2 regions of the Paractinoplanes hotanensis genome follow, and region 1 is predicted to be linked to the other one. Evidence: riboswitches for the same ligand, from Rfam matches in the RefSeq annotation. Region 1 holds a riboswitch; the other holds the start of a gene.
What was found. A riboswitch is a leader RNA that binds a small molecule or an ion and turns the genes downstream of it on or off. The one in region 1 is predicted to bind glycine.
Positions count from the first base shown of each region.

Region 2: it holds a riboswitch for glycine, as region 1 does, so the genes downstream of both, LXN57_RS13620 (L-serine ammonia-lyase) here and gcvP (aminomethyl-transferring glycine dehydrogenase) in region 1, are expected to answer to the same signal.

Region 1 is NZ_JAMQOL010000029.1:81,212-86,965, forward strand. Features, by position in the region: gene gcvP (aminomethyl-transferring glycine dehydrogenase) at 1-2,601, opposite strand, end outside; glycine riboswitch at 2,692-2,783, opposite strand; gene mgrA (L-glyceraldehyde 3-phosphate reductase) at 2,835-3,830, shown strand; gene LXN57_RS21470 (nucleotidyltransferase domain-containing protein) at 3,834-4,496, shown strand; gene LXN57_RS21475 (nucleotidyltransferase domain-containing protein) at 4,493-5,254, shown strand; gene LXN57_RS21480 (hypothetical protein) at 5,387-5,740, shown strand.
Region 2 is NZ_JAMQOL010000016.1:48,741-54,494, forward strand. Features, by position in the region: gene LXN57_RS13615 (lysylphosphatidylglycerol synthase transmembrane domain-containing protein) at 1-235, opposite strand, end outside; gene LXN57_RS13620 (L-serine ammonia-lyase) at 413-1,741, opposite strand; glycine riboswitch at 1,765-1,859, opposite strand; glycine riboswitch at 1,860-1,982, opposite strand; gene LXN57_RS13625 (glycosyl hydrolase) at 2,088-3,281, opposite strand; gene LXN57_RS13630 (carbohydrate ABC transporter permease) at 3,322-4,134, opposite strand; gene LXN57_RS13635 (carbohydrate ABC transporter permease) at 4,188-5,078, opposite strand; gene ngcE (N-acetylglucosamine/diacetylchitobiose ABC transporter substrate-binding protein) at 5,078-5,754, opposite strand, start outside.

The DNA.
Region 1 (5,754 bases):
GTCGTCCTTGGGCCACGTCCCGGCCGCGACCTGGTCGATCTCGCCCTTGATGGCGATCATCGCGGCCACGAAGCGGTCGAGCTCGGCCAGATCCTCGCTCTCGGTCGGCTCCACCATCAGCGTGCCGGCCACCGGGAACGACATCGTCGGCGCGTGGAAGCCGTAGTCGATCAGCCGCTTGGCCACGTCGTCGACCGAGACGCCGGTCGCCTTCGTGATCGGCCGCAGATCGAGGATGCACTCGTGCGCCACCAGGCCGCCGCTGCCGGTGTAGAGCACCGGGTAGTGCTCGCGCAGCCGCGAGGCCACGTAGTTCGCCGCCAGCACGGCCGTGCCGGTCGCCGCGGCCAGCCCGTCCGGGCCCATCATCCGCAGGTACGCCCACGAGATCGGCAGGATGCCGGCCGAGCCGTGTGCCGCCGCCGACACCGCGTGGTGGTCGCCCGGCTCGAGCGGGTCGCCCGGCAGGAACTCGGCCAGGTGCGCGCGGACGGCGACCGGGCCGACGCCGGGACCGCCGCCACCGTGCGGGATGCAGAACGTCTTGTGCAGGTTCAGGTGCGACACGTCGGCGCCGAACTTGCCGGGCCGGGCGAAACCGACCAGCGCGTTCAGGTTGGCCCCGTCGACGTAGACCTGGCCGCCGGCCTCGTGCACGGCCGCGCACAGGTCGGCGATCGAGGTCTCGTACACGCCGTGGGTCGACGGGTAGGTCACCATGATCGCCGCGAGGTTCGCCGCATGGGTCTCGATCTTGGCGTGCAGGTCGGACAGGTCGACGTTGCCGGCGTCGTCGCAGGCCACCACGACCACGCGCATGCCGGCCATGACGGCGCTGGCCGCGTTCGTACCGTGCGCGCTCGACGGGATCAGGCACACGTCGCGGTGCTCGTCGCCGCGGGAGCGGTGGTAGCCGCGGATGGCCAGCAGGCCGGCCAGCTCACCCTGGGAACCGGCATTGGGCTGCACGCTCACCGCGTCGTACCCGGTGATCTCGGCCAGCCAGCCCTCGAGCGTCGACACGAGCTCCTCGTAGCCGGACGTGTTGGACGCGGGCGCGTACGGGTGGATGTTCGCGAACTCGGGCCAGGTGACCGGTTCCATCTCGGTCGTGGCGTTGAGCTTCATCGTGCACGACCCCAGCGGGATCATGCCGCGGTCGAGCGCGTAGTCCTTGTCCGACAGCTTGCGCAGGTAGCGCAGCATGCTGGTCTCGGAGTGATGCGAGCTGAACACCGGGTGGGTCAGGTACTCGCTGGACCGCGCGAGGGGCTGGGCGCCGCATTCGGCGGCCTCGGAAGCAGGGACACCGAAGGCGTCGAGCACGGCCGCGACGTGGGCGTCGGTCGTCGTCTCATCCGTGGCGACCGACACCCGGTCGGCGTCGACCAGGCGGAGGTCGACACCGGCGGCGGCCGCGGCCGCGACGATCCCGGCGGCCCGGCCCGGCACCACGGCGGTCACGGTGTCGAAGAAGGCGGCGTGCGCGACCTCGACGCCCCCGGCAGCGAGGCTGCCGGCCACGGTCAGGGCGTGGTTGTGGGTGCGCTTGGCGATCTCCCGCAGCCCCTTCGGACCGTGGTAGACGGCGTACATGCCGGCCATGACGGCGAGCAGGACCTGCGCCGTACAGATGTTGCTCGTCGCCTTCTCGCGGCGGATGTGCTGCTCACGGGTCTGCAGGGCGAGACGGTAGGCGGGGGCGCCGTCCACGTCCTTCGACACGCCCACGAGCCGGCCGGGCAGCGACCGCTCGAGCCCGGCCCGCACGGCCAGGTAGCCGGCGTGCGGCCCGCCGAAGGCCAGCGGAACACCGAACCGCTGGGTGGTGCCGGCCGCGATGTCGGCGCCGATCTCGCCCGGCGCGCGCAACAGCGTGAGCGCCAGCAGGTCGGCGGCCACTGTCACCAGGGCACCCTGGCGGTGGGCAGCTTCGATCAAAGGCGCGTGGTCCCGTACGGCGCCCGAGGCCCCCGGGTACTGCAGGTGCAGCCCGAAGAACTCATCGGGCAGCGAAGCACCCGCGTCGAGGTCGACCAGCGCGAGCCGGATGCCGAGCGGCTCGGCCCGGGTCCGCAGCACGGCGAGAGTCTGCGGCAGCGTGTCCGCGTCCACCGCGTACACCTGGGACTTGGACTTGGAAGCCCGCTTGGCCAGCGTCATCGCCTCGGCGACGGCGGTGCCCTCGTCCAGCATCGAGGCGTTGGCCGTGGTCAGCCCGGTGAGGTCGGTCACCATGGTCTGGAAGTTGAGCAGCGCCTCGAGCCGGCCCTGGCTGATCTCCGGCTGGTACGGGGTGTACGCCGTGTACCAGGCCGGGTTCTCCAGCACGTTCCGCTTGATCACGGCCGGGGTGTGCGTGCCGTAGTAGCCCAGGCCGATCATCGACGTGGTCACCCGGTTGCGCGAGGCGATCGCGCGCAGCTCGGCGATCGTCTCCTCCTCGGAGGCGGCCGCGGGCAGGTTCAGCGACCCGTGCCAGCGGATCACCTCGGGGATCGCGGCGTCCATCAGGGCGTCCAGCGACGCGTACCCGATGGCTTTGAGCATGTGGGTCTGCTCGTCGGTGTCCGGCCCGATGTGCCGGTTCGCGAACGTCATGACGGCTCCTCAGAGAGGTCGACTAGTCGGCCTCCCCCTCTGTCACCGCCGCGCGGGCCCAACCGCAGGCGCACGGATGCTTCAGAGTCGTCTGCCCACGCGGTCCTTTTGCCTGAGAGGTTCCGGGGAGGATTTGCCCCTTCGGCGCCGAGGTCGACCTCGGTCTCTCCCGCGTGGCTGGCAACCAACCTACCAGCGGACACGTTTCCACCGCGTGTCTCTAGGGTGGGGTTGTGATCTACACCCCCGCGGGCAACCGCTACGACACCATGCCCTACCGGCGGACCGGACGCAGCGGCCTGCGCCTGCCCGTCGTCTCGCTCGGCCTGTGGCACAACTTCGGGCACGAGCGTCCCTGGCAGCGCCAGCGCGACATCGTGCGCCGCGCGTTCGACCTCGGTGTGACCCACTTCGACCTGGCCAACAACTACGGGCCGCCGCCGGGCAGCGCCGAGGAGAACTTCGGCCGCGTCCTCGCCACCGACTTCCAGGCCCACCGCGACGAGATCGTCGTCTCGACCAAGGCCGGGTACGACATGTGGCCCGGGCCCTACGGCGACTTCGGCTCCCGGAAATACCTGGTCAGCTCGCTCGACCAGTCGCTGAAGCGGCTCGGGCTCGACTACGTGGACATCTTCTACCACCACCGGCCCGACCCGGAGACGCCGCTCGAGGAGACCATGGGCGCGCTCGACGCCGTGGTCCGCGCGGGCAAGGCCCAGTACGTCGGCCTGTCGAACTACACCTCTGAGCAGACCGCCGCGGCGGCGGCCATCCTGCGGGATCTCGGCACGCCGCTGCTGATCCACCAGCCGTCGTACTCGATCCTCAACCGCTGGATCGAGAAGGACAACCTGCTCGACACGCTGTCCGCCGCCGGCGCCGGTTGCATCGCGTACAGCCCGCTCCAGCAGGGCCTGCTCACCGACCGCTACCTCGGCGGCATCCCGGACGACTCGCGGGTGCGCACCAGCCGCTTCCTCAACGAGGAAGCCCTGGACAGCCAGACGCTGGGCCGCATCCACGCGCTCAACGACATCGCGAAGCGCCGCGGCCAGTCGCTGGCCCAGACGGCCCTGGCCTGGGCGCTGCGCGACGAGCGGATGACCAGCGTCATCATCGGGGCCAGCAGCGTCGAGCAGCTCGAGAACAACGTCGCGACGATCGGCAACCTGGCCCTCAGCGAGGCCGAGATCGGCGACATCGACGGCACCGTGCTGGATCTGTAGACCGTGATCGAGCGCACGATCCTCGGGGTCGTGGTCGGATCGCGCGCCTACGGACTCGACGGGCCCGGCTCCGACCACGACCGCCGGGGCGTGTACGCGGCGCCGACCCGGGCGTTCTGGTCGCTGGACAAGCCGCCGACCCACTTCGACGGGCCGCTGCCCGAGCAGTTCACCTGGGAGATCGAGCGGTTCTGCGTGCTCGCGCTGCAGGCCAACCCGACCGTGCTCGAGGTGCTCTGGTCCCCCATCGTCGAAACCCTGACGCCGGACGGCCGGGAGCTGCTGGCGGTGCGGCAGGCGTTCCTCTCCAGCAAGGTGGCGGCGACGTACGGCGAGTACGCGCGCGACCAGCTCAACCGGGTCTCCGCCCGCCGGGAGCGCACCGGCGAGACCAACTGGAAGCAGGCCATGCACATGATCCGTTTGCTGCTGGCCGGCGCCCACGTGCTGCGCACCGGCGACGTGCTCGTCGAGGTGCGGTCGCTGCGCCCCCGGCTGCTCGAGGTCAGGAGCGGGTCGGTGCCGTGGAATTCGGTGGTGGCCTGGGCCGGCGACCTGCAGCATGATCTTGCGTCGGCCCGGGCGGCGACCGGTCTGCCCGAGTCGCCTGAGCGCCGCACGATAGATCAGCTGCTGGCCGGCGTACGGGAAAGGAACTTGACGTGACGACTGTCGTGCCCGCCTGGTCGGCCGAGGTGGTCGCCGAGCTGCCGTACCCGGTGATCTTCGCGACGGTGAGCGGGGCGCACCTCTACGGCTTCGCGTCCGTCGACTCCGACCTGGACCTGCGCGCTGCCCACCTGCTGCCGGTCAGCGAGCTCGTGGGCCTGCGCCTCGGCCCCGAGACGCTCTCGACCAGCGGATGGCGCGACGGCGTGGAACTCGACGTGGTCAGCCACGACCTGCGCAAGTTCGCCCGGCTGCTCAACAGCCGCAACGGCTACGTGCTGGAACAGCTGCTGTCGCCGCTGGTCGTGACGACCGGCCCGCTGCATGCCACCCTGATCGAGCTGGCCCCGTCGTTCATCACCTCCGGGCACGCCCAGCACTACCTGGGCTTCGCCGCCTCGCAGCAGAGGCTGTTCGACAAGACCGGCTCGCTGAAGTCCGCGCTGTACTGGCTGCGCGTCCTGCTGACCGGGCAGCACCTGATGCGCACCGGCGAACTCGAGACCGACCTGGCGGTGCTGGGCACATCCCTGCCGTACGTGCCGGAGCTGATCGCCCTGAAGCGGTCCGCCGAGAAGGGCCCCTTCCCCGCCGCACTCGAACAAGCGCTGCGCACCGACACCGCGGCGCTGCGAACCGCCCTGGAAGAGGCCCGGGACACCTCTCCCCTGCCCCCGTATCCCGACCCGGCCGCGGTGGACGCGCTGCACGAGATCATCGTGGAAACACGGCTGGCGACGCCGAAGCAAGCATGACCCACGCCGACGTCGAGATCACCGCGGACCTGGTCGGCCGGCTGGTGCGCGCCCAGGACCCGGCTCTGCCGCTGAGGCATCCTAGGAGGCTAGGAACTCGGTTTGTGAAGCGTGTCGGTTTACGCTGATCGCATGCCCACCGCTGCTCGTGTCGCTGTCCACCTGGCTCGGCCCCATCGGCCGGTGCTGGTGGCGGGCACGCTGAGCGAGCTCAGCGGTCCTACGACGGGCCTGGTCGAACTTCCGTTGCGGTTGTGGTGGGGTCCGCAGCGGGCGTTCGATCTCGACGAGCCGACGATGCTCGCCTGGATGTACGAGAACGTGCTGCGCGAGGCGATCCGCGTCGACGAGCTGCGCGCCTACCTGCACGGCCCCACCCTCGTGCGGGTCTGGCCCGAGCTGAACCTGCCTCGCGGCGTCCGCGCGGCCTGGGAGGTCCGCCACGCCCACCTGCGCGCCGCCTCGCGCCTGGTCGCCGCGCGCTAGGGCGGGGCCGATAG
Region 2 (5,754 bases), on a different contig from region 1:
CACCCAGCGACACGACTTGCAGCACCACGGCGAGGGTGATCCACCTGTAGTCGGCGCCGGTCAGCGCGCCCAGGAACTCGCGCGGGTCGGGAAACCGCCCCCGCAGCCCGAACGCCGCCAGCCCCAGTGCCGCGAGCACGACCAGCGGCACTCGCAGCCGCCGCCACCAGTCCGGCCGTGCGCCGCCAGCGGGCGCGCCGGGAGAGGGCCGCAGCTCAGACCGGGTTCGGAACACCCGGTGATCGTGGCAAACGCGATCAACCCGAGCCACCCGCTGTGATGTTCGTGTCACGAACACCCGTCCAACGGCAGCTTCACCGGTCGGCGGTCGGGGCGGTAATAACCCGAACCGGGCCGGGTGGATCAGCGTTCAGCCGATCTGCTGAAGGTACGCCGGAGGCAGTCGTAGCGGTCAGCACTCGATGACGTTGACGGCGAGGCCGCCGCGGGCTGTCTCCTTGTATTTGACCTTCATGTCGGCGCCGGTCTCCTTCATGGTTTTGATGACCTTGTCGAGGGAGACGTGGTGGCGGCCGTCGCCGCGCAGGGCCATGCGGGCCGCCGTGACCGCCTTGACCGCGGCCATGCCGTTGCGTTCGATGCACGGGATCTGCACCAGGCCGCCCACCGGGTCGCAGGTCAGGCCCAGGTTGTGTTCCATGCCGATCTCGGCTGCGTTCTCGACCTGTTCGGGCGTGCCGCCCAGCACCTCGGCCAGGCCGGCCGCCGCCATCGCGCAGGCCGAGCCGACCTCGCCCTGGCAGCCCACCTCGGCTCCGCTGATCGAGGCGTTCTCCTTGAAGAGCAGGCCGATCGCCCCGGCCGCCAGCAGGAAGCGCACCACGCCCTCGTCGTCGGCGCCGGGCACGAAGCGCATGTAGTAGTGCAGCACGGCCGGGATGATGCCGGCCGCGCCGTTGGTGGGCGCGGTGACGACCCGGCCGCCGGCCGCGTTCTCCTCGTTCACGGCCATCGCGTACGCGGTGAGCCACTCCATCGCGTGCTCCGGGGCCCGGCCGGCTGCCCGCAACTGCCGGGCCGTGGTCGCCGCGCGACGGCGCACCTTGAGGCCGCCGGGCAGCACGCCCTCGGCCTCGAGCCCGGCCGCCACGCATTCCTGCATGACCCGCCAGATGTTCAGCAGCCCGTCCCGGACAGAATCGGCCGACCGCCAGGCCGTCTCGTTCGCCAGCATCAGCCGCGAGATCGACAATCCGGTGGCCGACGTCAGCGCCAGCAGGTCGCCGCCGCTGGTGAACGGGTGGGTCAGCTCGACCGCGGACGGCCGCAGCACCCCGCCCTCCGCGATGACGAACCCGCCGCCCACCGAGTAGTAGGTCTTCCGCACGAGCTCGGCGCCCTCGGCGGAGTACGCGGTGAACGTCATGCCGTTGGGGTGGCCGGGCAGCGTACGGCGCCGGTGCAGCACCACGTCGACCTCGGCGTCCGCCCCGCACGGCAGCGTGAGCAGCCCCCGGCTGTGAATGGCAGCCGCCCGCGCGTCCGCGCCCGCGACATCCACCGTTTCCGGGTCTGCGCCCTCGAGCCCGAGCAGCACCGCCTTGGGCGTGCCGTGCCCGTGCCCGGTCGCGCCCAGCGAGCCGAACAGCTCAGCGCGTACCGAGGCGGTGCGGTCGTCGAGTTGGCGGGCGAACATGCGGGCGGCGCGCATCGGGCCGACCGTGTGCGAGCTGGACGGGCCGATACCCACGGAGAACAGGTCGAAAACGGACACAGCCATGCGGAAGCTCCTTCGAGAGGTGGCTCCCTCGCTCTGTCATGGGGCCTGAGAGCTTCATCGACACGAGGAGCGGCGATTTGCACCTTGGGCGCGGGCGAACCCGGCTTTCCAGAGTTGCCCGACCATCGCGGTACGGGTGCCTGAGAGATTCTGAGGGAGAAGTTGCTCCTTCGGCGCCCCGCGGCCGGACCCGGCGACAAGCGTCGCGCGGCCGGAACGGGAACTCTCCCGCGGCGGTCAAGTGGCTGTTCAGTTGTGGGACGAAAGCTATCGACGCCCGGGTGAACGGGTCAAGATCCTGCGGGGAAGCGGGACACGACGGTCCCGCCTCCCCCAGGTTAACCGGTCAGCAGCGGCCCAGGTCCTGCCACTGCTCGGTCCAGCCCGGTTCCGAACCCTGTGTCCAGTAGCGGGCGCGCCACAGGTGCACACCGTCGCCGGACTTGGGTCCGCTCGGGTCGCCGAACTTGCTCTTCTCGTGCTTCACCAGGTTGCCGCCGGTGTAAACGGACGAGAACGCCCAGTTCGGCGCATCACTGCAGCTCGTACCGGGCGGCGGGGTCGTAGGCGGGGTCGTGGGCGGAGTCGTCGGCGGGGTGGTCGGTGGAGTCGTCGGCGGGGTGGTCGTACAGCCGCCGGTCGAGGCCACCGTGTCGACGAAGGTGCTGCCGGCCGACCGGTAACCCCCGGTCCGCGAGGTCACCTGGGACGGTGACAGCACCTGGTTCTTGGCGAACAGCACCCAGTCGACCTGCTGGATGTAGGTGCTGAGGCCGCCCGAGTGGGTGGCCAGGTCGATGAACCACAGGTTCCAGTTGATCGTCATCGTCTGGCGCGGGAAGTACTTGCCGCCGTGGTCGCCGACCTGCACGCCGTCGATGTAGTAGACGACGTGCCCGTCGGCCACCTGGGCCACCAGGTCGTGCCACCCGTCGAGCGAGCTGCGCTGCTCGGAGTGCAGGTTGTCGGCGTACCAGGGCTCGTTGCGGTAGGTGTACCAGGTCGTCTGGTAGTTGATCGGCCCCTGCTCGCCCCACCCGCCGTTGGGCAGATATTCGGAGATGTCGAGCTCGCTGTAGGTGGGGTCGAGGTCGCCGTTGAGCGGGCTGATCGTGAAGAACGTCTGGTTGATGTGGTCGCCGTCGTTGCCGCTGACCGGCGTGTCGGTGAAGCGGACCCGGCTGGCGTAGGTGCCCTCGAGGTAGCGCTTCTGGGTCGAGTACAGCTCGGCGTGCTTGGTGCCGGCGGCGGTGCCGTCGGTCGAGGCGGTCAGCTGCATGACCTTCTGGCCGCTGTTGGTGGGGAAGCTGATGGCGGCCGGCGACCAGTTGGCGCCGGGCACGCCCGGGCCGCCCTGGTAGCTGCGGGGCGTCCAGCCGTTGGCGGCCAGCGCGGGGTCGGACGACGAGCTGTAGCTGAAGTCGTCGAACAGGTAGCCGCAGTCGGCGGCCGACGCGGATTCCGAGGTGACGGCGACGGCGCCGACTCCCGTGAGCGCGGCCACCAAGAGAGCAGCGCATTTACGTCTGTCGATCTTCACGAGCAGACTCCTCCCAAAGAGGAAAGGGGATGAAGGGGAGTTACTTGACCGCGCCGGCGGTCATTCCGGCGCGGATGTGCCGTTGGAACGCGACGTAGGCGACGAGCACCGGCAGCATGGCAATGGTCAAGCCGGCGAACAGGCCGCTCCAGTCGCTGCGATACCCCTGACTGACCGACAGGGCGGCCAGACCCTGCGCCAGGACGTACCGGTCCGGGTCGGGATTGAGAACCAGCGGGAGCAGATACTGGTTCCAGAGCCCGAGGAAATTGAAGATGCCGACCGCGACCAGCCCGGGACGGGCGAGCGGCAGCATGACACGGAAGAAGACGGCGCCGTGCGAGCAGCCGTCGAGCACAGCGGCCTCGGCGATCTCGCTCGGCAGCGTACGGAAGAACGAATGAAGAAAGAAGACCGTGAACGGCACGGCGTACGCGGTGTAGACGAGGATCAGCCCGGCGTAGGTGCCCAGCAGGCCCAGTTGCTGCACCACGAAGAACAGCGGCACGAGCGCCAGGAAAACGGGGAAGAACATGGCCGCGACGAACATGTAATAGATTGCCCGGTTGCCGCGGAACTCATACCGGGCCAGCGCGTACGCCACCAGTGCGCCCAGCAGCATGGTGAGCAGCAGGGCGGCGCCGACGACGATCAGGCTGTTGAGGAAATAGCGCCCGATGCTGGCCGCCGTCCACGCCCGCCCCCAGTTGTCCCACTGCGGCGACGCCGGCAGCGACCACGGCGAGTTCAGGATCTCGTCGTCGGTCTTGAACGAGCTGATCACGGCCCAGAGCAGCGGCAACGCCGTCACCACGGCCCAGCAGAACATGGCCAGCCCCGGGAGGGGATTCATCCGTTTTTCCGCAGGCAAGGAAGGCGCGGCGACCGGCCTTGTCTCCAGCATTGTCATGCCAGCTCCAACCGTTCGCGGCGGCCCGATCGCAGAGCAAGCACGGCCAGCGTCAAAGTGGCGAAGAACAGGGCGACCCCCATGGCCGAGGCATAGCCGAATTTCCCGTATGTGAAGGCCGTCCGATACAGCGACAGTCCGATCACCTCGGTGGCCCCGTCCGGCCCGCCGGGCCCCACCGTCATGACCTGCACAACAGCGAAGGCATCCAACGCCGCGATCCCCAGATAGACGAAGGCGACCTGCACCGTTTCGCGGACGAGCGGCAAGGTGACCCGGGAGAACGTCGCCCACTTCCCGGCCCCGTCCAGCAGGGCCGCCTCGAACAGCTCGCGCGGAATCCCCTCGATGGCCGCGCTGAACAGAACGACGTAGAAACCCACCGACGACCAGATCAGCACCGCCATCACGGCCGTCAGCGCGAACGCCGGCTCGGCCAGCCAGGAATGGGCCAGTCCGCCCAGTCCCACCGCCCGCAGCCCCGAGTTCAGCAGGCCGGTGTTCGGGTTGTAGACGAACCCCCACAACACCGCGATCACCACGAGCGACAGCAACTGCGGGAAGAAGTAGACGATCCGGTATCCCTGTCCGAGCCGCGGCGACGAGGTGCGCAGCATCGACGCCAGGAACAGCCCGATGGCAATGGTCACCAGCGGCACGACGATGAGCAGCACGGCGTTGTTCCGCACCGCGTCGAGAAAGAGCGAGTCGCCGCCGAGGCGGACGTAGTTGTCCGCCCCGACGAATTGCGCCTCGCCGGCCACCCCGGTCCAGTCGGTCAGTGACAGCCAGAACGCCTGCGCGTACGGCGACAGCACGAAGACGACGTGCAGCACCAGGGCAGGCACCAGCGCGCCGAGCAGGAACCGCCAGCGGCCGTGCCGCATCAGCGGGTGAACTTCGTGACGGTCGAGTCCTTGGCCACCGCGTCGGCCGCCTTCTGGATGCGCGTCGACCAGTCGGCCGGGCTGATCCGCTTGTTCACCAGCTCCCCCGTGGCGTCGTCCACCGCCTTGGCGAGGGGCGCGTACCACGTACGGAATCGGTAGGTGAACGTGTCGGACCCGGCCGCCGTGACCGCGTCGCGCACCGAGCCCAGCCCCGACGAGAGCGTGAGCCCGTCGGTCGCGCCGGCCACCGCGGGCAGGGTGCTGTTGGCCTCGGCGAACGCGGTCGCCGACTGCTTCGAGAACAGGATCCGCAGGTACTCCTGGCCGCCGGCCGGGTTCTTGGCCTTGGCCGGCACCAGGAACGACTCGCTGCTGGCGGCCTGCACCGCGGTCACCGGCAGCTTGTCCGACGACGACCGGGCCGGAACCGTGCCCATGACCATGTCGAAGCCGGCCGGCGCGACACCCTTCTGCTCGCTCTCGAGCCAGGAGCCGCACGGGATGAACGCGGCCTTCTTCTGGCACCACGCGGCCTGGGCCTCGGTGTGCGACAACGCCTCGGAGCCGGTCATCAGATAGCCCTGCCCGGCCAGTTCGGCGAACGCCGTCGCCGCCTGCACGAGCCCGTCCTGCTTCCACGCGCCCGGCTGCAGGTTGTCGACCGCCTTGACCA